DNA from 3 places in the Kitasatospora sp. NPDC056651 genome. Region 2 is predicted to be linked to each of the others. Evidence: riboswitches for the same ligand, from Rfam matches in the RefSeq annotation. Region 2 holds a riboswitch; each other region holds the start of a gene.
What was found. A riboswitch is a leader RNA that binds a small molecule or an ion and turns the genes downstream of it on or off. The one in region 2 is predicted to bind cyclic di-AMP.
Positions count from the first base shown of each region.

Region 1: another riboswitch for cyclic di-AMP. It lies ahead of ACFRAR_RS22860 (transglycosylase family protein); the one in region 2 lies ahead of ACFRAR_RS03250 (M23 family metallopeptidase).
Region 3: another riboswitch for cyclic di-AMP. It lies ahead of ACFRAR_RS18405 (transglycosylase family protein); the one in region 2 lies ahead of ACFRAR_RS03250 (M23 family metallopeptidase).

Region 1 covers NZ_JBHTWX010000060.1:32,760-39,935, reverse strand. The annotation lists gene ACFRAR_RS22880 (helix-turn-helix domain-containing protein) at 1-48, opposite strand, end outside; gene ACFRAR_RS22875 (ATP-binding protein) at 465-1,040, shown strand; gene ACFRAR_RS22870 (DUF397 domain-containing protein) at 1,431-1,694, opposite strand; gene ACFRAR_RS22865 (sirohydrochlorin chelatase) at 2,248-3,201, shown strand; cyclic di-AMP (ydaO/yuaA leader) riboswitch at 3,691-3,861, shown strand; gene ACFRAR_RS22860 (transglycosylase family protein) at 3,848-5,143, shown strand; gene ACFRAR_RS22855 (LacI family DNA-binding transcriptional regulator) at 5,499-6,518, opposite strand; gene ACFRAR_RS22850 (glycoside hydrolase family 13 protein) at 6,544-7,176, opposite strand, start outside.
Region 2 covers NZ_JBHTWX010000003.1:126,351-133,526, reverse strand. The annotation lists gene ACFRAR_RS03260 (GNAT family N-acetyltransferase) at 1-171, opposite strand, end outside; gene ACFRAR_RS03255 (hypothetical protein) at 214-1,089, shown strand; gene ACFRAR_RS03250 (M23 family metallopeptidase) at 1,150-1,998, opposite strand; cyclic di-AMP (ydaO/yuaA leader) riboswitch at 2,011-2,169, opposite strand; gene ACFRAR_RS03245 (YiaA/YiaB family inner membrane protein) at 2,365-2,655, shown strand; gene ACFRAR_RS03240 (alpha/beta fold hydrolase) at 2,830-3,660, shown strand; gene ACFRAR_RS03235 (TetR/AcrR family transcriptional regulator) at 3,714-4,280, shown strand; gene ACFRAR_RS03230 (sensor histidine kinase) at 4,657-5,865, shown strand; gene ACFRAR_RS03225 (roadblock/LC7 domain-containing protein) at 5,911-6,324, shown strand; gene ACFRAR_RS03220 (DUF742 domain-containing protein) at 6,321-6,668, shown strand; gene ACFRAR_RS03215 (ATP/GTP-binding protein) at 6,646-7,176, shown strand, end outside.
Region 3 covers NZ_JBHTWX010000042.1:44,357-51,532, reverse strand. The annotation lists gene ACFRAR_RS18420 (MazG family protein) at 1-329, shown strand, start outside; gene ACFRAR_RS18415 (SDR family NAD(P)-dependent oxidoreductase) at 340-762, opposite strand; gene ACFRAR_RS18410 (cytochrome P450) at 1,062-2,498, shown strand; cyclic di-AMP (ydaO/yuaA leader) riboswitch at 2,719-2,885, shown strand; gene ACFRAR_RS18405 (transglycosylase family protein) at 2,891-3,790, shown strand; gene eno (phosphopyruvate hydratase) at 4,139-5,425, shown strand; gene ACFRAR_RS18395 (septum formation initiator family protein) at 5,615-6,106, shown strand; partial or broken gene ACFRAR_RS18390 (DUF501 domain-containing protein) at 6,078-6,605, shown strand; gene ACFRAR_RS18385 (exopolyphosphatase) at 6,779-7,176, shown strand, end outside.

The DNA.
Region 1 (7,176 bases), on a different contig from region 2:
GAGGATCCGGCGGACCATCGAGCCGCCGCCCGGCTGAACTGTGGTCATGCGGTCGAAACCTCCACCTAGGGCAAACAGCGCACAGTCTGCCATCAGTTGAGCGCTCACGGTGCCGATACTGACGGATGTTCCTATCAGTTCTCCACTCCATGCACCAGGATGCACGTGCATCCGGCGCTTGCATATGCCAATAGTGCGACTGCACGTGAATCGACTCTTGCATCTGCAGTGAGCGCACACCACCATGGTGCACGTGCACCTGCACATCCCTGGCAATCCCGCGGGCTCCGCGTCGACCCCACGCGCGACTCCGTGCACCGACCCGACGACGTCCCCGCGTCATCGGGCGTTCGAGTGCGCGCGCGCCTGGTCGAGGGGCGGCCGAGCGGCCGAGCGAGTCGGAGGTGACCGGCATGACCCCGGCGGGTCCAGCCGTGTCCGCCCCCTTATGGGAGGAGCTCTTCATGAGCACCGGTACGGCTTTGGCGGTTGACCCCCATGTGGTCACCTGTACGCTCGCTCCTCGCTTCGAAGCCGTCAGAACCGCGCGCGACTTCGCTCGGACCACGCTCCAGCACTGGGGCCTGACGGAACTGTTCGACGACGTCGCGCTGGTGGCCTCGGAACTCGTGACCAACGCGCTCCGGCATGCGATCGGCGCACGGCCCGACCCGTCGGGCGGCGCCCAGGGCGAGTACGACTTTCCCATACAGCCGACCCCGGAGGGCCGGCTGCCGATCCGAATAAGCCTGGTGCACCGCGCGCCCCAGGTGGTCTGCGCGGTGAGCGATCCGAGCAGCCTCGGGCCGATCGCCCGGGAGGCCGACTTCGTCGCCGAATCGGGCCGCGGACTGCACCTGGTGGAGTCGTTCAGCCGCTCGTGGGGCTGGCACCCGCTGGGCAGCGGCAAGGTGGTCTGGGCGATGTTCGAGGCGGAGACGGTCGGCGGCTCCCCGCTGGACGGTCACCTGGAGCTCGGCGGTCGCTCACCTCTCGACGGCCCGGTCGACGCCGGCGGACGGCATCGGCGCTCGGCCTAGGACCGACACGGCGCCCGAGCCGGGCCCCGCCCCCGGGTCGGATCTCATGGCCGGACAGGTGTCATGGCCGGGTCGGCATCTGCGATCGGGGCGGGACGTACGGTCGGGTCAGGACCTGCGACCAGGAGCGGCCCTGCGTCCGGGTCAGGCTCCGTGGCGGACGGCGCGCGGCAGGTCGAGGAAGCCCCGGGAGGACCACACCCCGGGCCCTTCCACCAGGCCCCGCCGAAGCCCTTGCCACGCCGCGGCCCCGCGGGCCGTCCGGTCCACCGGAACGGCCGGGCGGAAGCGGACGGACGAGGGACAGAAAACTGGCGACGGGCAAAAGACAAAGGCCGTCGCGGTGTCGGCACCCACGACGGCCCCCCGATGATGGAGCACGGCGGTCGGTCAGACCGCCAGGTGGTCGAACTCCCCGTCCTTCGCCCCCAGCAGCAGGGCGGCGATCTCGGCCCTGGTGTAGATGAGCGCCGGACCGTCCGGGAACCGCGAGTTGCGCATCGCCACATCGCCGCCCGGCAGGGCCGCGAACTCGACGCAGTTGCCCTGCGAGTTGCTGTGCAGGCTCTTCTGCCAGACCACCCCTCGGAGATCGGCGGCGGCCATCCCGTTGTAGGTGTCGTACGAGCCGTGCGTGTCCTGCGAGTCGTGCATAGAAATCTCCCGAAGAGCTCCGGAGTTGTCGTCCAGCGCGGCGCCCCCGGCACCGCCGAACGAACGGACCGGCCCCGTACCGGCCCGGCACAACGCCTCACTTGACGTGATGATAGCCGCAGTGCACGTGCATCAGCACGGGACAGTGCAGGTGCACGAGGCCTTTCATTCGCGGCCTCGAACTCTTCACGGACCCTTCCCCTGACCGTACGTAAACGGACATAGCCCATGGAATCGTCGGGCTCGCGATAACCGGCCGTGAGCGCCTCCCCGCTGAATGTTGATCTTCGAGCGCCGGGAGTCGCACCCCCGTGACCCTCCGTCAAGCGCCGCCGCGGCTGTGAGACATCTCACGCGCCACGGCTGCAACGCCCGCCGCCTCGGATGGCGTCAGGACCGTGACGGTCCACGCCGAGTTGGACGAGGAATGTCCGGATTGTAGGCAAAGCGCCTGAACGGTGGCGGAGACGCACCGAGTCCGCACCACGACCGCGCGAAACCCGTACGGCAGCCGACTGCAAGCCGGACGGGGCGATGTCCTACGATCTCCGGCATGAGCACCGCAGCCATCCCGGGCGCGCCACTGCCCGTCCGTACTCCAGGCTCCCGTGCGCGGGGGCGCCACCGTCGTCCTGAGCGCCCCGAGATCCCGGCCGGCGCCCCGGCCCTGGTGCTCGCCGTGCCCGCGACCGCCGGGCCCGAGTCCCGTTCGGTCGTCGAGGAGCTGCTCTCGATCGTCCGCACCGAGCAGAACGGCGTCCGGACCGCGGTCGGCTACCTCCCGGGCAACGGCTCCGAGGCCGCCGACAGCGAGGAGCGCACGGTGGCCGAGCTGCTGGCGCTGGCCGCCGAGACCGGGATGCCGATGCCGATCCTGGTGCCCCTGGTGCCGGGCCCGCACACCTTCCTGACCGAGCTTCACGCGCTCGCCGCCGAGTACGGCGCGCCCGTCACCGACCCGCTGGGCCCGCACCCGCTGCTGGCCGAGGCCGTGCACGTCCGACTGTCCGAGGCCGGACTGGCCCGCGCCGACCGCGCCCGGCTGTTCGCCATCGCGACCGCCGCGGACGGCGTGGTGCTGACCACCGTCGGCGGCGAGGACGCGGCCGCCGCGGCCGGCATCACCGGCGTGCTGCTGGCCGCCCGACTGGCCGTGCCGGTCGTCGCCGCGGCACTCGACGTGCCCGGCTCGGTGGCCGCGGCCGTCAACCACCTCAAGGACACCGGCTCGCAGCGCCCGGCGCTGGCCCCGCTGGTGATCGGCCCGGAGGCGGACTCCGAGCTGCTCGCCACCGCCGCCGAGGAGACCGGCTGCCCGTCGGCCGCGCCGCTGGGCGCGTACCCGTCGGTCGGCCAGCTGATCGCCTCCACCTACCTGGCCGCACTGCCCGCGCCGTCCCCGGAGGACCTCGCCCGGGCCGAGGCGGCGGCCGCCGCCGGGGCCGAGGGGGTCACGGAGGGCGCTCGCGGCGCCCACGCGGCCGCCGAGGGGTACGCCGGGCAGTAAGTCGACACCGCGCGCCGGTTCGCGCGCACCGAAGGGCCTGGAGCGGTTCGCGCTCCGGGCCCTTCGTCCTGTCCCGCTCGCGGCCTCTCTCCGCCCCTCATCGCCTTTCCATTTCCGGGCATTCCGTGCGGCTCGGAAGTCGGGCGGCAACGAAGCGGAATGTCCGTTCTGGCGCTATTTGAAAGGAAATAGGCCGCATGCGCCCGGGCTCCCGGATCGCCATCGCCCCGACTCCTTCCGCGGCGCCCCACGGACCGCCTCGACGCCCCGTCACGTTGCCGCTGAAGCAGAGCCAGTTGTCGAGTTCCTCAACGGGATTGCCGGAAAACGATCATTTACGATCTTGAAAGAGCAGGCTTTTGGCGGTTTCCACTAAACCGTGACGCGTATCACAAGGTTTGCAGTTTGAACTTGAGTCTGATTAACGTGCTCTCCGTTCGTGACCACACGAACCCGGTTCATCCGCGACGCCGAGTCCTGCCGTCGGATGTCCTGGCAGCGCCAGAACGCACCACGGCAGGAGCGGGGGACCCACAGGTAAGTCGCCCCGGACCGATCCCCGGAACGGTCCAGGGCTAGGGGTGAAGCCGCGCTCACCGCGCGGCCGGGCAACTCCAGCCCGAATCCGACAGCTCACCTCGCAGGCGTGGGAGAGGACCGCGTCTTCATGCTGCCCACCAACGGCACCAGCCCGTCCAGTCGCGCCCGCCGCGTGATCGCCGCCCTCGGCGTCGCGGGCGTCGGACTCACCGTCCCGTGCCTCACCTCCGGCACCGCCTCCGCGGCCACCGTCGCCACCTGGGACAAGGTCGCCCAGTGCGAGAGCGGCGGCAACTGGAGCATCAACACCGGCAACGGTTTCTACGGCGGTCTCCAGTTCACCTCCAGCACCTGGTCCGCCTTCGGCGGCACCGCCTACGCCGCGCGCGCCGACCTGGCCACCAAGGGCCAGCAGATCGCCGTCGCCGAGAAGGTCCTCGCCTCGCAGGGCCCGGGCGCCTGGCCGGTCTGCTCCGTCAAGGCCGGTCTGACCAAGGGCGGCGCCGCCGCGTCGGTGGACACCTCGGCGGGCTCGACCGCCGGTTCGACCGCCGGTTCGGCCACCACCAAGCCCGCCCAGAGCGCGAAGCCCGCCGCTCCGGCCGTCAAGCCCGCCCCGCAGACCCCGGCACCGGCCGCCAAGCCCGCCGCGCCCGCCCAGGACGGCGCCCAGGCCGCCTCCGGCTCCGCCGCGAGCAACTGGGTCCAGAAGCGTCAGCAGCAGGCCCAGGGCGGCGACTACACCGTGGTCGAGGGCGACTGGCTGTCCTCGATCGCCGACCAGCACAACGTGCAGGGCGGCTGGCAGCGGCTGTACGACCTCAACCGCGGCACCCTGACCGAGGGCCCGGACACCATCTACCCCGGCCAGCACCTGTCCACCGACGGAAAGCCCGCGAACGGCGGTGCCGTGAACGCCCAGCCGACCGCGCGGCCCCAGGCCCCCGCCACCAAGCCGGCCGCCAAGCCCGCCCCGCAGACCCCGTCTCCGGCACCGGCGCAGCCCCAGGCCAAGCCCCAGACCCAGGCTCCGGCCGCCACCGGCAGCATGGCCGCCGCGGTCGCCTTCGCCGAGTCGAAGGTCGGTCAGGCGTACGTGTACGGCGGCACCGGCAACGGCGGCTGGGACTGCTCCGGCCTGACCCAGGCCGCGCTGCGCGCCGCGGGAATCTCGGTGCCGCGCGTCGCCGCCGACCAGGCCGCCGCCAGCACCCACGTCTCGCTGGACAGCCTCCAGCCGGGCGACCTGCTGTTCTGGTCCAACAACGGCAAGGACTCCGGCGTCTACCACGTCGCGATCTACGTCGGCAACGGCAAGTACGTCGAGGCCGCCAACCCGAGCTCGGGCGTCCGCGAGCAGAGCATCACCAACTGGGCCCCGCACTTCGCCGGCCGGGTCTGAGGACGGCGAACGGCCGACGGGCGCGCGGTGACGGCCGACGAGGAACAGATGACGGATAACAGATAACAGATTTCAACATCTGTCACCTGTCATCTGTTCTCCGTCAGCCGTCAGCCACCGCCCGAACGCTGACCACCCGCCACCCCCGGGGAGAGTCTGGTCGCTCTCCCCGGGGGTTCCGTCGTTCCCCCTGCACGTCCCCGCGCCCAGCCACCCGGCGGTTCCGTCCGACCACCCAGGAGGGCTGAGCGACCCGCCGCCCACGGCGGCCGGCCCCAGGCACGCCGACGGGCCCCGGAGAGCAACCGCCCTCCGGGGCCCGTCCGTCCGACGCGGCGGCCGCGACGGCCGGCGCTCAGCGCGCGCAGGCCCCGGTGGACCCGCGCATCACCAGCTCCGGCTGGAACATGAACTCACTGCGCTGGGCGGCGTTCCCGCCGACCTCCTCCAGCAGCGCGTCCACCGCCGCCGTGGCCATCGACTCGACCGGCTGCCGGATCGTGGTCAACGGCGGCTCGGTGAAGGCGATCAGCGGCGAGTCGTCGAAGCCGACCACCGACACGTCCTGCGGCACCGACAGCCCGCGCTGCCGCACCGCCCGGATCGCCCCGAGCGCCATCATGTCGCTTCCGCAGACGATCGCGGTACAGCCCTTGTCGAGCAGCGCACCGGCCGCCGCGTGCCCGCCCTCCACGCTGAACAGCGTGTGGTGGACGAGGTTCTCGGCGTCCTCCCGGCCGTGCCCGAGCACCTCGCGCATCGCCGCCGTGAAGCCCTCGATCTTGCGCAGCACCGGCACGTACCGGCGCTGGCCGACGGCCAGCCCGATCCGCACGTGCCCGAGTTCGGCCAGGTGCTGGACGGCCATCCACATCGCGGCCCGGTCGTCCGGCGAGATGAACGGCGCGTCGATCTTCTCGCTGTAGCCGTTGATCAGCACGAACGGTACCCCGCGCCCGGCCAGCCGGGCGTAGCGGTCGTGGTCGGCGGTGGTGTCCGCGTGCAGCCCGGAGACGAAGACGATGCCCGCCACGCCCCGGTCCACCAGCATCTCCACCAGTTCGTCCTCGGTGGAGCCGCCCGGTGTCTGGGTGCACAGCACCGGGGTGTAGCCGTGTCGGCTGAGCACCTGTTCGATCACCTGCGCCAGCGCGGGGAAGATCGGGTTGCTCAGCTCCGGCGTGATCAGGCCGATCAGCCCCGCGCTGCGCTGGCGCAGCCGGGTCGGCCGCTCGTAGCCGAGCACGTCGAGGGCCGCCAGCACGGTCTGCCGGGTGGCGGCGGAAACGTTCGCCTTGCCGTTGAGTACGCGGGAGACGGTGGCTTCGCTGACCCCCGCCTGTGCCGCGATGTCTGAGAGTCGCGCCGTAGTCACGGTCCCAGAGCCTATTCCAACCACGTCAGACCGCCCACCAGCCGGTGCTGTCCGGAGCGAGCACCGTCTCGCCGCCGTCCACCACGAGGTCGGTCGAGGCCAGCAGCAGCGTGCCCGGGGCCGCGATCCGCACCGGCTCCGCGGAGGTGTTCACGGTGCACACGAAGGAGCCGCGGCGGAACACCAGGGTGCCCTCGGCACTGTCCAGCCACTCGACTTCGGTGCCGGCGCCGAGATCGGGCTGCGCCCGGCGGACGGCCAGTGCGCTGCGGTAGAGCTCCAGGGTGGAGTTCGGGTCGTCGGTCTGCGCCTCGACGCTCAGTTCGGCCCACTCGGCCGGCTGCGGCAGCCAGGACGGCCCGCCGGCCACCGGTCCGAAGCCGTACGGGGCCTCGGTGCCGGACCACGGGATCGGGACGCGGCAGCCGTCGCGGTAGCCGTCCTGTCCGGCCTGCCGGAAGAAGGACGGGTCCTGGCGGACCTCGTCGGGCAGGTCGGTGACGTCCGGCAGGCCGAGCTCCTCGCCCTGGTAGACGTAGGCCGAGCCGGGCAGCGCGAGCATGAGCAGGGTGGCGGCGCGGGCCCTGCGCAGGCCCAGCGGGCGGTCACCGGGCGTGCGGATCTGGGTGCCGAGGCCGGGCTCGTTGGCGAACCGGGT
Region 2 (7,176 bases):
CAGGTAGAGCTCGACCTGGTCGGCGCAGTCCTCGACCCCGCTCGGCCCGAACGGCAGGTACCGGGTGACCTCCGGGTCGCCGAACAGGGCGTGCAGCGCGGCCACGTCGCCCTCGGTGTGGTGGTACTCGCGGACGGCCAGTCGCGGGCCGGTGAGTCGTACGGGGACCATGGCTGCCGACCCTATCCCCGCCCGGCGGCTACCGTTCGGACTATGAACGACGAAGACCTGCGGCTCGCCCCGCGCACCAAGGCCGCCGACCTGCTCTCCTGGGCGGCCGAGCAGGGCCGCGCGCCGGTGGCCGAGGCGCCGCTGCGCGCGGTGCTGGCGCTGCTGGAGCTGGGCGAGGGCAGGATGCACGACGGCTGGCCCGAACTGACCTCCAACGCCGTGGAGCACCTGCTGTACGAGCGGCTCCACCTGTACGTCCAACCGGACCCCGAGCAGGACCCGCTCGCCTACGGCGACGCCGTCCGGCTGCTGGTCGACCACCAGCGGGCGGCCCGGCGGCTCAACGCCAAGCGCCAGGAGCGACTGCACGCCGAGGCCGAGTGGCAGGGCGAGGTCGCGGCCGGGCTGCTGCGCCGCGCCGATCTGGTGACCTGGCCCCGGCTGTACGCGCTGCTGCTGCACGCGCACGGGGTGGACGTCACGGATCCGGAGGCCGTACGGGACTGGCTGGCCGGCTTCGGCGAGCTGGCGCCGGAGGAGCGGTCGGCCGCGTTCGAGGCGCTGGTGCCGGCCGGCTGGCTGGACGAGCCGGACGAGCAGGGCTGGGGCCCGGGCCGGGTGCTGTCGGTCGGCATGGCCACGGACGGCGCCCGGCGGCTGCTGGAACAGGGCCTGATGCGGCGCAGCTACCGCAACCTGGCCGAGCTGACCGCGCTGGGACGGCCGATGCCGGACGAGCTGGCAGGGGACTTCGACCGGTTCGAGGAGGCGGCGGTCGACGCGGCCCTCGACCTGTTCGGCGAGTGGACGGTGCCGGGGCTGCCGCGGCTGCTGGTGACGGAGTTCCCGGAGCTGGCGCCGGAGCCGGGCCAGGAGGAGATCGAGGCGTACCTGGCGCAGCTGCCCGCCGAGGAGTGAGAGGACGCGCGGAGCCCCCGGGCCGGGGCGTGCGCTCCGGCCCGGGGGCTCCGCGGTGTGTCAGGGGTTGAGGCCGTGCTGCTGGAGCCAGGGCTCCGGGTCGACCGGGGCGCCGCCGCCCGGGCGGACCTCCAGGTGCAGGTGCGGGCCGGTGACGTTGCCGGTCGCGCCGACCTTGCCGATCTGCTGGCCGCCGGTGACCGGGCCGGAGCCCTTGGTGATCGAGGAGAGGTGGCAGTACCAGATCTCGGTGCCGTCGGGCAGCGTCTCGACGATCCGGTAGCCGTAGGAGCCGGCCCAGCCGGCCGAGGTGATGGTGCCCTGGCCGAGCGCGTGGACCGGGGTGCCGGTGTCGGCGGCGAAGTCCAGGCCGGTGTGCAGGTTGGCCCAGTAGCGGGCGCTCTGGCCGTAGTGGGCGGAGAGCCGGTAGTCCGTCACCGGGAGGGTGAGGGCGGCGGCCTTGGCCCGCTCGGCCTCCTCGGCGGCGCGCTTGGCCTCGGCCTCCTTGGCGGCGGCCTTGGCCTCCGCCTCCTGCGCGGCCTGGAGGCGGGCGCTCTCCTCGGCGGCGGTGCGCTGGCTGTCGGCCTGGTGCTGGATGCGGGCGGCGAGGGCGAGGCCGGGGTCGGCGGCGAGCGCGACCGGGGTCTCGTCGGGGGCCTCGATGGCGGGGGCGGAGGCCGGGGTCGCCGAGGCGAAGCCGGTGGCGCCCAGGGTCGCGGCGACGGCGGTGACGCCGAGCAGCGGGGAGGCTCCGCGGGTCTGACGCGGCATCCGGTGGCGGTTGGTCTCGATGTCCGCGGCGAAGGCCTCCGGACCCGAGCCCTCGGGGCCGTCCGCGCCGGGGTGGTCGAGAAGCTGGGTACCGGCCGCGAAGCCGGCCGGGTGTGCCGGGGTGTGCGTCGACGCCACGGGGGCGCGCTCCTTTCCTTCCTTCGCGCCTACCGGGTTAGCTGACGGGTTCGGAGCAGGAAGGTCTCCTACGGCCGGGCCGGAGCCCCGCCGATTCACCCCAAGGAACGTGGTTCCCCGGCTCCCTGGCCTGCCCGGAGGCCGGCCGGCGGGATTAGGCGACGGCGCACGGTGCCGTCTGGTTACGGCGTTGACGACCGCGCTGCGTTATCAAACGTTAATCCTAGGAGGCCCTGATTCCAAGCCATCCGTTTGGAGCAGCTTAGGCCCTGGTGATCGAGCGTCAACGAACGACCCCTCATGCACAGGCCCAACTGAGTACCCCTACTCATGTGCGACCCGCCCCGGCGGCCACATCCTGGCGCCATGAGCGCACCGATGCAGACCCGCACCACGGCCGCCTACCACATCCAGGCCGTCCTCTCCTTCGCCCTGGCGGGCACCGCCCTCGCCATCGGGATCGCCTGCCTGCCGGTCGGCGCGTGGAGCAGGGCGTTCCTCGGGCTCGGCCTCCTCTACACCGTCACCTCCGCGTTCACGCTGGCGAAGGTGATCCGGGACCGCCAGGAGTCCAACGAGATGGTCACCCGGGTCGACCAGGCCAGGCTGGAGAAGCTGCTCAGCGAGCACGACCCGTTCAAGGTGGACGGGGCCTGACACCCCCTCGGGGCCGGACGGCACGGAAGTGCGGCGGCACGGGCAGGACGACGGCGTGGGCAGGACGACAGCGCGGCCGCACGGCGGCTTGACGGCTAAGGCTATTAGCCTTAGCTTTATGGCTATCGGCAGCACCGCCGACGATCCGCACCGGCGGCCCGAGGAGGACCCCCCATGAACGGCACCATCACGCCGAGCACCCAGTACCTGACCGTTCCCGGCGGCCGGATCTCCTTCGACGACACCCGGCAGGGCGACGGCACCCCCGTCGTCCTGCTCCCGGGCATGCTCGACAGCCGGGCCACGTACCGGCACCTGCGCCCGCTGCTCGTCGCCGCCGGCCACCGGGTGATCACCATGGACCTCCGGGGCTTCGGCGAGTCCTCCCTGGTCTGGGACGACTACGGTCCGGCCGCCCTGGCCGGCGACGTCCTCGCCCTGCTCGACCACCTCGGCATCGAGCGCGCCGTCCTCGCGGGGAACTCGTACACCGGGGCGACGGTCGTCAAGGCCGCCGGGGACGCGCCCGAGCGGGTCGCCGGCATCGTGCTGATCGACGCCTTCATCGAGAACCCGCCGCCGGGCGCCCTGATGCGCGGCGCCATGGGCCTGCTGGGCGCCGCCTTCGTCCACTGGCCGGCCGCCTGGGGCTTCTACCTGCGCCGGATGGCCTTCCCCGGCGCCAAGCCCGCCGACTTCGACGCGTACGTGGCCGGGCTGGTCGCCGCGCTGCGCACCCCCGGCCGGAAGACCGCCACCCGCGGGTACGTCCGGGGCGACTCGACGCCGGTCGGCTGGACGGCCGCCGTGCGCTGCCCGGCGCTGGTGGTCATGGGCGGCGCGGACCCCGACTTCCCGAAGCCGGAACTGGTCGCCGACCGGCAGGCCGCCGCCCTGGGCGGCGCGCGGAAGGTGATGATCGAGGGCTCCGGGCACTACCCGATGGCCGACAACCCGGCGGCCACCGCGGACGCCCTGCTGCCGTTCCTCGCCGAGCTCGGCTGAGCCCGGCCCGCCGCCCGCACTTCCCCCGCCCTCCGTACGAAGGACCCGAACCCATGCCCCGCGTAGGACTGACCCCCGACCAGGTCGTCGACCACGCCCTCGCCCTCATCGACGACCAGGGCATCGAGGCCCTCACCCTGGCCTCGGTCGCCGCCCGGGCCGGCGTCGCCACTCCCTCGCTGTACAAGCACGTCAGCGGCGGCCTCGCCGAACTGCGGCGGCTGATCGCCGTCCGGGTCACCGGGGAACTGGCCGACCGGCTGGCCGAGGCGGCGGTCGGCCGCAGCGGGGACGACGCCGTGGCCGCCCTCCTGCGCGCCTACCACGCGTACGCCACCGAGTACCCGCACCGCTACCACGCGCTCCCCCAGGCCCCGCAGCCCGACGACGACCTGACCCGGGCGGCCGGCCGGCTGGTCGGCGTGATCATCGCCGTCCTGCGGGAGTACGGCCTCGACGGCGCCGAGGCGATCCACGCCGCCCGCACCGTCCGCTCCGTCGCCCACGGCTTCGCCTCGCTCGCCACCGCCGGTGCCTTCCAGCTCACCGAGGACCTCAGGACCACCCACGACCGCCTCATCGCCACCCTCACCACCGGTCTGCGCACCTGGCCCGCGTAGCGGGGCCCGGCGGGACGCGCGCAGGGGACGCGGGAGGGGGACGCGGGAAAGGGCGCGCGCAGAGGACGCCGGAAGGGGCGTGCGCAGGGTCGGGTGCGAACCCGGTGCGGGCACCTCCCGCACCGGACGACGCCCCTTGAGAACACCGTGCGCACGAACCCCACACATCCCGGGACGCGATCCGGCCAACCGGCTCGATTCCGACGCTTGCCGCCCGGGCCGGTCGGATCGGTTCGATGCCTCGTCAGGCGGGGGGATCGGGGACGAACGAGTGCCGATTGGCGCCGAATTGACTCGATATTGACGAGATCCGGTCACTTGGCGAGATCCGTTCACACCTTCGTAGGATCATCACCCTAGAATTCGCGGCGTGACGATGACTCAGTGGTCCGTAACGGCAACCGGCGTGCTCGCCGTCCTCGCCCTCGTGGCCGCCGCGCGGTACCGCGCCGTGTCCGTCACCCAGCGCGGCCGCGCCGACCGGCTGCAGCGCGAACTCGCCACCCTCCAGGATCGTCTGGCCACCGAACTCGCCCGCCGCGGCGCCGACCTCGCCGCCGTCCAGCAGGAGCACGAGCACACCGCCTCCACCCAGCGGGCCTTCCTCAGCGTCGCCCGCCGCATCCTGGTGATGGCCCACGACCAGCAGGCGCTGCTGGACGAGATGGAGCGCACCCACGACGACCCGACACTGCTGGAGGGCCTGCTCAAGGCCGACCACGCGGCCGCCCAACAGGCCCGGCTGGCCCAGACCCTGGCCGTGCTGTGCGGCGCGCGGGCCGGCCGGCACTGGCCGGAACCCGTCTCCCTGGAGGACGTGGTCCGCGGCGCCCAGTCGCGCATCCTGCCGTTCCAGCGCGTGGTGGTGCGCAGCCGGATCGAGACCGCGGTGGTCGGTGCCGCGGCCGAGGCGCTGATCCACGCGATCGCCGAGCTGCTGGACAACGCCACCCGCTACTCCCCGCCCAGCACCCAGGTGTTCGTCACCCTGATGCCGGTGCACAACGGCGCCGTCATCGAGATCGACGACGGCGGCGTCGGCATGCCGGAACAGGCCGTCGCCAAGGCCGCCGCCGCGCTGGCCGGGGGCAGCACCCTGGAGGTCTCCCGGCTGGGCGAGGTGCCGCAGTTGGGCCTGGCCGCGGTCGGCCGGCTCGCCGAGCAGTACGGATTCCGGGTCACGCTCAGCTCGGCGCCCTCGCCGTACGGCGGTGTGCGGGTGGTCCTGCTGCTGCCGAACGCGCTGCTCACCGAACCGCTGCCGCCCACCGTCCCCGGCCTCGGGCCGGACGACCGGGCGTTCAGCCCCGACCCCCGGCCGGCCTCTCCCGCCGACCATCCCCTGCTGGAGACCCCGCCGCCCGGCCGGTCCGCCGCCCCCGGCGACACCCCGCCGCCACTGCCCCGCCGCAGCCACCGGCGGGACCGTACCGGCCGCGCCGCCCAGCACGCCGCTCCCCAGCCGCCGCCCGAGCCGCCCTACCGCTCGGCCCGGGACGCGCAGGCGTTCATGGCGATGTTCCAGGCCGGCACCGCCAGCGGTCGATCGGCCGCCCGGACCCAGATCCCGCCCGGCCACCACTGACCGTTCCCCGCTTCCCCCGACTTCCCCAGCGCTCCGGAGATTTCCATGACCACCACCCCTGATCTCGGCTGGCTGCTCGCCGACATCATCGCCGTCCCGCAGGTCCAGCACGCCGTCGTCGTCTCCAACGACGGCCTGGAGATCGGCCGCAGCGGGGACATCGCGCGCGAGGACGCCGAACGGCTGGCCGCCGCCTGCTCCGGGCTCCAGTCGCTGGCCCGCGGCGTCGCGGCGGGCTTCGGCGGGCAGGGCAGCGCCACCCGCCAGATCATCATCGAGTACGGCGGCGGCTACCTCTTCGTGGTCGCGGCCGGGGCCGGCGCGCACCTGGCCGTGGTGGCCGGCGAGGCGGTGGACGCGGGCCTGGTCGCGTACCAGATGCAGGTCCTGGTCGAGCGGATCGGCACCCACCTCACCAGCCCGCCGCGCGTCGACCACGCGTCGGGGGGCCACCGGTGAGCGGCCCGGTCCGGCCGTACGTCATCACCGGTGGGCGCAGCCGCCCCACCCGGGCCGAACTGGCCGTCGAGAGCCTGGTCAGCGCGTTACCCGGGCCCGTGGAGCTGCCCGAGCACCCGCTGCTGAACCGGGAGCACCGGCGCATCCTCGGCCTCTGTCACAGTCTGCTGTCCATCGCCGAGGTGGCGGCCCACCTGGGGTTGCCGCTCGGCGTGGTCAAGGTGCTGGTCGGGGACCTGTGGGACCTCGGCGCCGTGCAGGTGCTCCCGCCCGTTCCGCAGGCCGAACGCCTGCCCGCAACCCTCCTGGAAGAGGTGCTCGTTGGCCTCCGCCAACTCCGCTGAAGCCGTCCCCGGGGCCTCCGGGTCCGCCGAGGGACCGCAGTACCTGCCCTCCTCGGTGCAGGGCGCCGTCAAGATCCTGGTCACCGGTCCGTTCGGGGTGGGCAAGACCACCCTGGTCGGCTCGCTCAGCGAGATCACCCCGCTGCGCACCGAGGAGACCATGACCGCCGCCAGCAGCGGCGTCGACGACCTCACCGGGCGCCCCGGCAAGACGACCACCACGGTGGCCCTGGACTTCGGCCGGATCACGCTCAACTCCCGGCTCGCGCTGTACCTGTTCGGCACGCCCGGACAGCAGCGGTTCTGGCCGCTGTGGGACGACCTGTCGCGCGGTGCGCTCGGCGCCATCGCCATGGTCGACCTGCGCCGCCCGGACGAGAGCTTCGACGTGCTCGGCCGGCTGGAGGAGCAGCGCATCCCGTTCGCGGTGGCCGTCAACACCTTCCCGGACACACCGAGTTACCCGGAGGAGGAGCTGCGGTCGGCGCTGGACCTGCTACCGGAGGTG
Region 3 (7,176 bases), on a different contig from region 2:
CCACCGAGGTGGAGGCCAACTGGGAGCAGTTGAAGGCGGCCGAGAAGGCGGACCGGGAGTCGGTGCTGGACGGCGTGCCGGCGGGGCTGCCCTCGCTGGCGTACGCGGCGAAGCTGGTGTCCCGGGTGCGCCGGGCGGACTTCACCGGGGTGCCGGACGAGGCGTACGAGCTGCCCGCCGAGCTGACGGCGGACTCGACGGGCCGGCTGCTGCTCGCGGTGGTGCAGCGGGCGGGCGCCGCCGGGGTGGACGTGGACGCCGCGCTGCGGTCGGCGGCGCGCGGTTACCGGGACGCGGTGCGCGCGGCCGAGGGCCTCGGAGCGGAGTGACGGGGCGGGCTCAGGCCGCCGTGGCGGCGCTCTCCGGGTGCCGCTGCGGCGGGACGAGCTCGCCGATGGCCTCGCCGACGAGGACGACGAGTTCGGCGAGGCGCTCCAGGTCGAGGTGGGCGGGCAGGTCGGCCAGCGAGATGACCCGCTCGCCGTCCGGGCCGGCCACCGCGAACAGGTCGATCGGTCCGAGGTGCTTCTCGGCGGTGTCCACGAGGGCGGCGACGTCGCTGGGGCGGCGGATGTCGCCGCAGACGCCGACGACCGGGCAGCCCGGCCGGTCGAGTTCGGCGGCGAGGTCCTCGGCGATGCCGACGTGCTGGTCGGCGATGAGCATTCCGGCGGCACCGGCCGCGGCGAACCGGCGGGCGAGGCCCGCGCCCGACCCGCCGTCGAGGACCGCGATGACGACGACTGATCCGCTGAGCCGCATGGCCTGCTCCTCCCTGTGGGCGACACCGCACCGGCGCCCACGCGTACTGCGGAGGATCGTAGGCAGGTCCTGACCCTCCGCAACAGGGATTACCCCTCAGGTGACCAGGCTCACGCCCGCTCTCCGTCCAAGAGCTGTCCAAGAGCCGTCCACGGAGCGTCCACGGACTGTCCATGGCCCGTCAACGGCCGGGCCACGGGCCGTCCACGGAGAGTTGGCGCGCCGGACGCGAACCGGCGGCGAGGAGCGGCGGCCCGCCGGAGCGGGGGTGCGTCCGCCGTACCGGATACGGTCGGTCCATGCCAGCTCAGCCCGACCCCGCCCGGCCCGCCACCACGCCGTCCACCACGCCGTCCACCACGCCGTCCACCCCGCCGTCCGACGCGCCGTCCGACGCGCCGTCCGGCGTCGCGTCCGACACGGCGCCGGACGCCCCCGCTCCGCAGCTGTTCACCTGGGAGTTCGCCGCCGACCCGTACCCCGCTTACGCCTGGCTGCGCGAGCACGCCCCGGTGCACCGCACCACGCTGCCGAGCGGTGTCGAGGCCTGGCTGGTGACGCGGTACGCGGACGCCCGGCAGGCGCTGGCGGACAGCCGGTTGTCGAAGAACCCGGCGCACCACAGCGAGCAGGCGCACCGCACCGGCCGGGTGGGCATCCCGGGGGAGCGGCAGGCGGACCTGATGACCCACCTGCTGAACATCGACCCGCCGGACCACACCCGGCTGCGCCGACTGGTGTCGAAGGCGTTCACCCCGCGCCGGGTGGCCGAGTTCGAGCCGCGGGTGCAGCAGCTCACCGACCGGCTGATCGACGGCTTCGCCCAGCGCGGCTCGGCGGACCTGATCCACGAGTTCGCCTTCCCGCTCCCCATCTACGCGATCTGCGACATGCTGGGGGTGCCCGCCGAGGACCAGGACGACTTCCGCGACTGGGCCGGGATGATGCTGCGACACACGAAGCCGGGGCAGGGCGGCGGCCAACGCGGCGGTGTGGGGCGGGCGGTGAGGCGGATGCGGGCGTACCTGCTGGAGCTGATCCACCGCAAGCGCGCGGACCTCGGCGACGACCTGATCTCGGGTCTGATCCGGGCCGGCGACCACGGCGAGCACCTGAGCGAGAACGAGGCCGCGGCGATGGCCTTCATCCTCCTGTTCGCGGGCTTCGAGACCACCGTCAACCTGATCGGCAACGGCACCTACGCCCTGCTGCGCAATCCGGAGCAGCGCCGGCTGCTGCAGGAGTCGGTGGCGCGCGGGGAGAGCGGGCTGCTGGAGACCGGGATCGAGGAACTCCTGCGCTACGACGGGCCGGTGGAGCTGGCGACCTGGCGGTTCGCGACCCGTCCGCTGACCATCGGCGGAGTGGACATCCCGGTCGGTGACCCGGTGCTGGTGGTGCTGGCCGCGGCGGACCGCGACCCGGCCCGGTTCGCGGACGAGAACACCCTCGACCTGGCCCGGACGGACAACCCGCACCTGGGTTTCGGGCACGGGATCCACTACTGCATCGGCGCTCCGCTGGCCCGGCTGGAGGGGCGTGCCGCGCTGGCCACGCTGCTTTCCCGGCTGCCCGATCTGCGGCTCGCGGAAAGCCCGGAGAATCTGCGCTGGCGCGGCGGGCTGATCATGCGCGGGCTGCGCGAACTGCCGGTGGAATTCAGCCCGGAGAGTCGATCGCCGCACGCCCCGCCCCGCACCGTTCCGCGCGGTCCCGCCGTGACCGAGGTGAGGTGAGGTCACGCTGACGGGGCGTCGTGACTCAACTCCCGGGCGGGGTATGAACACTCATCAATCCGGACATAACACCGCAGTCGGTAGGCGAATGGGCACGCGCCGTAATGCTGGTGTGATATCTGCGATATGAGCTTGTGATTGGTCTGAAGATCTGTCTACTCTCCTGGGGTTCGCAGCTGCGGACCCCGAGCACGGAACGCCGAATCCTGCCCGCCGTGCCACGGGAAACCGACCAGAACCCTGGGCAGGGGCGGGGGAACCAGGTTTGTTGCCGTCCCCACGGCTTGGGGTGAAGCCGCCCGAGCGGAATCGTTTCCGCATACGGCGGCCGGGCCACCTCCCGGTCCGAACCCGACAGCTCACCTCGCAGGCGTGCGGAGAGGGACCTCTTCATGCTGTTCGTTGGAACTGGCCGTCACCGTCGTCGCACCCAGGCCGAGAAGGCCATCGCCGTCGCCGGTGTGGCCGGCGTCGGACTCGCGATGCCGCTCCTCACCGCCACCGGCGCCTCCGCCGCCCCGGTCTCCACCTGGGACGCCGTCGCCCAGTGCGAGAGCGGTGGCAACTGGAGCATCAACACCGGCAACGGCTTCTACGGTGGCCTCCAGTTCACCTCCAGCACCTGGAAGGCCTACGGCGGCACCGCCTACGCCTCGCAGGCCAACCAGGCCAGCAAGGGCCAGCAGATCGCGGTCGCCGAGAAGGTCCTCGCCTCGCAGGGCCCGGGCGCCTGGCCGGTCTGCTCCAAGAAGGCGGGTCTGACCAAGGGCGGCTCCCCGGCCTCCGTCGACACCTCCTCGGGCAGCAAGACCCAGACCGCCCCCAAGCCGCAGGCCCCGAAGCCCGCCGCCAAGCCGGCCGAGAAGCCGGCTCAGCAGCAGGCCCCGAAGCCGGCTCAGAAGCCCGCCGCCAAGCCGGTCCAGCAGGCCGCCCCGCAGCAGCAGGTCCAGCAGACCCCGGGCTTCTCCGGCAAGGCCGGCTGGGACGCCGACGCCAAGGTGTACTGGTACCAGAACAACGGTGCCTGGTACTGGACCAGCCACCAGAGCGTCTACCAGCAGTACGCCGGCCAGGCCGCCGCCCAGCCGCAGTACGCCCCGCAGGCGGCCGTGCAGTCGGCTCCGCGGGCCACCGGCCACGACTACACCGTCCGCGCCGGTGACACCCTGTCGACCATCGCCGCCGCCCAGGGCGTGTCCGGCGGCTGGCACGCGCTGTACGACCAGAACCACGCCACCGTCGGCGGCGACCCGAACCTGATCATGCCCGGCCAGGTGCTGCACCTCGGCTGAGCCGGTGTCGGGCCGTCGGCCCGTCGCGCCGGTCGGCTCCTCGGCCCGTCGCGCCCTTCGCGCCCGGTCCGACGTCGAGCCGCCACGCCCGGCGACGCGTGTTCCGACCCACGGACGAAGGGGACCGGTCCTACCGGTCCCCTTCGTCCGCATTCGCCCGCCCCAGGGGGACAAGCTGGGACAAGCAGGTGAACTACCGGTGGGTAGCGGGGCCACACGCTGAGACGGAACCGAGGCCGAGGTGGTCCCGGGAGCCCGGGCGGTTAGGCTCTGGTCGTAACGACTCCGTAATCGTCCTGCTGACTGCACCCCGTCAGACCGGACCCTGCTTCCGCAAGGAGATGCCTCGTGCCGTCCATCGATGTCGTCGTAGCCCGTGAAATCCTCGACTCGCGCGGCAACCCCACGGTCGAGGTCGAGGTCGGCCTCGACGACGGCAGCACGGGTCGTGCCGCTGTCCCGTCGGGTGCTTCCACCGGCGCCTTCGAGGCCCTGGAGCTGCGTGACGGCGACAAGAACCGCTACTTCGGCAAGGGCGTCGAGAAGGCCGTGCTGGCCGTCATCGAGCAGATCGGCCCGGAGCTGGTCGGCTACGACGCCACCGAGCAGCGGCTGATCGACCAGGCCATGCTGGACCTGGACGCCACCCCGGACAAGTCCTCGCTCGGCGCCAACGCCATCCTGGGCGTCTCGCTGGCCGTCGCGCACGCCGCCTCCGAGGCCAGCGACCTGCCGCTGTTCCGCTACCTGGGCGGCCCGAACGCCCACGTCCTGCCGGTCCCGATGATGAACATCCTCAACGGCGGATCGCACGCGGACTCCAACGTCGACATCCAGGAGTTCATGATCGCTCCGATCGGCGCGGAGTCCTTCTCCGAGGCCGTCCGCTGGGGCGTCGAGGTCTACCACACCCTCAAGGGCGTGCTGAAGGAGCGCGGCCTGTCCACCGGCCTCGGCGACGAGGGCGGCTTCGCGCCGAACCTGGACAGCAACCGCGAGGCCCTGGACCTGATCGTCGAGGCCATCCAGAAGGCCGGCTACGTGCCCGGCCGTGACGTCGCGCTGGCCCTGGACGTCGCCTCCTCCGAGTTCTACGAGGACGGTGCCTACCAGTTCGAGGGCAAGGCGCTCACCTCCACCGAGCTCATCGAGTACTACGCCGAGCTGGTCGCCGCCTACCCGCTGGTCTCCATCGAGGACCCGCTGGACGAGTCGGACTGGGACGGCTGGAAGGCCATGACCGTCAAGCTGGGCGACAAGGTCCAGCTGGTCGGCGACGACCTGTTCGTCACCAACCCGGCCCGTCTGGCCCGCGGCATCGAGACCGGCACCGCCAACGCGCTGCTGGTGAAGGTGAACCAGATCGGCTCGCTGACCGAGACCCTGGACGCCGTCGAGCTGGCCCAGCGCAACGGCTACCGCTGCATGATGTCGCACCGCTCCGGCGAGACCGAGGACGTCACCATCGCCGACCTGGCCGTCGCCACCAACTGCGGCCAGATCAAGACCGGTGCCCCGGCCCGCTCCGAGCGCGTCGCCAAGTACAACCAGCTGCTGCGCATCGAGGAGATCCTCGACGACGCCGCCGAGTACGCCGGCCGTGGCGCCTTCCCGCGCTTCCGCGCTGCGGAGTAACAAGCACGGTCGCGCCGCGGAGTAACGAGCACGGTCGCGCCGCGGAGTGACGAGCACGGTCGCTCCGCCGGGCGACAAGCACGTACGAGGGCCGCGCGCTCCCGGTAGCGCACGCCTGACCGGTGCCCCGCCGTTCACCCCGTAGGGTGGACGGCGGGGCACCGTCGCGACCAGGAGGGGATACGGGAGATGGCTGGCTGGAGGATCCCGGGCTTGGCGGCCCGGCCCCGGTTCACGAGCCGGGCGACCGTCCTCGTCCTGGTGCTCTGCTCGCTGGTGGCGATCCTCGCCTACCCGACGCGGCAGTTCATCTCCCAGCGCGCCGAGATCTCCGCCCAGCGGGCGAAGGCCGACCACGCGCGTCAGCAGGTCGAGCAGCTGCGCCGGGAGAAGGCCCGCTGGCAGGACCCGGAGTACGTCAAGGCGCAGGCCCGCGCCCGGCTGCACTACGCGGTGCCGGGGGAGACCCCGTACATCGCGGTGGACCCGGCCGGCCAGGCCGCCCGGCCCTCCGTGCCCGCCACCCCCGCCGCTTCCGGCGGTTCGGCGAAGGCCGCCAAGCCCTGGTACACCAGCATCTGGGACTCGGTGGACGCCGCCGACACCGTCGCGGCGGCCCCCGCCAACCCCCTTCCGCTCCCACCGTCCTCCGTTGGAGACACCTCCCCCCATGACCACTGAGAACCACCCCACCGTCTCCGACGCCGACGTCGCGGCCATCGCCGCCCAGCTCGGCCGGGTGCCGCGCGGCCTGCGCGGCGTGGCGCACCGCTGCCCCTGCGGCAATCCGGACGTCGTGGAGACGGCTCCCCGGCTCCCGGACGGCACGCCGTTCCCCACGCTCTACTACTTGACCTGCCCCAAGGCCGCCTCGCTGATCGGCACCCTGGAGGCGGAGGGCGTGATGAAGGAGCAGACCGCCCGGATCGCCGAGGACCCGGAGCTGGCCGCGGCCTACCAGAAGGCGCACGAGGACTACATCGCCCGGCGCGACGCGATCGAGGTGCTGGAGGGCTTCCCGAGCGCCGGCGGCATGCCGGACCGGGTGAAGTGCCTGCACGTGCTGGTCGGCCACTCGCTGGCGGCCGGCGAGGGCGTCAACCCGCTCGGCGACGAGGCGATCGGCATGCTGGAGGACTGGTGGGCCAAGGGTCCGTGCGTCTCCCCGGCCGAGGTCGAGGCCGCCGGTGGGCGGGTCGCCCGCAACCGCGCCAAGGAGCAGGACCACGAGGCGGTGATCGCCGCGAAGGCGCAGAAGACCGCCGAGCGCGCCGCGAAGAAGCTCGCCACCGAGGAGTCCACCGACGAGTCCGCCGAGGAGTCCGCGGCGGAGGCGGCGGGGCGGGAGTCCGAGTGAGCACGACCCGCGTGGCCGCGATCGACTGCGGCACCAACTCGATCCGCCTGCTGGTCGCCGATCTCGACCCGGAGACCGGGGAGATCACCGACCTCGACCGCCGGATGATCGTCAACCGGCTGGGCCAGGGCGTGGACCAGACCGGCCGGCTGCACCCGGACGCGCTGGCCCGCACCTTCGCGGCCTGCCGGGAGTACCAGGAGATCATCTCCGGTTTCGGCGTCGGCCCCGAGCGGGTCCGCTTCGTGGCCACCAGTGCCTCCCGGGACGCCGAGAACAGCGACGAGTACGTCAAGGGCGTGCGGGACGTGCTGGGCGTCGAGCCCGAGGTGGTGAGCGGCGAGGAGGAGGCGCACCTGTCCTTCGTGGGCGCCACCAGGGAGTTGACGGAGGA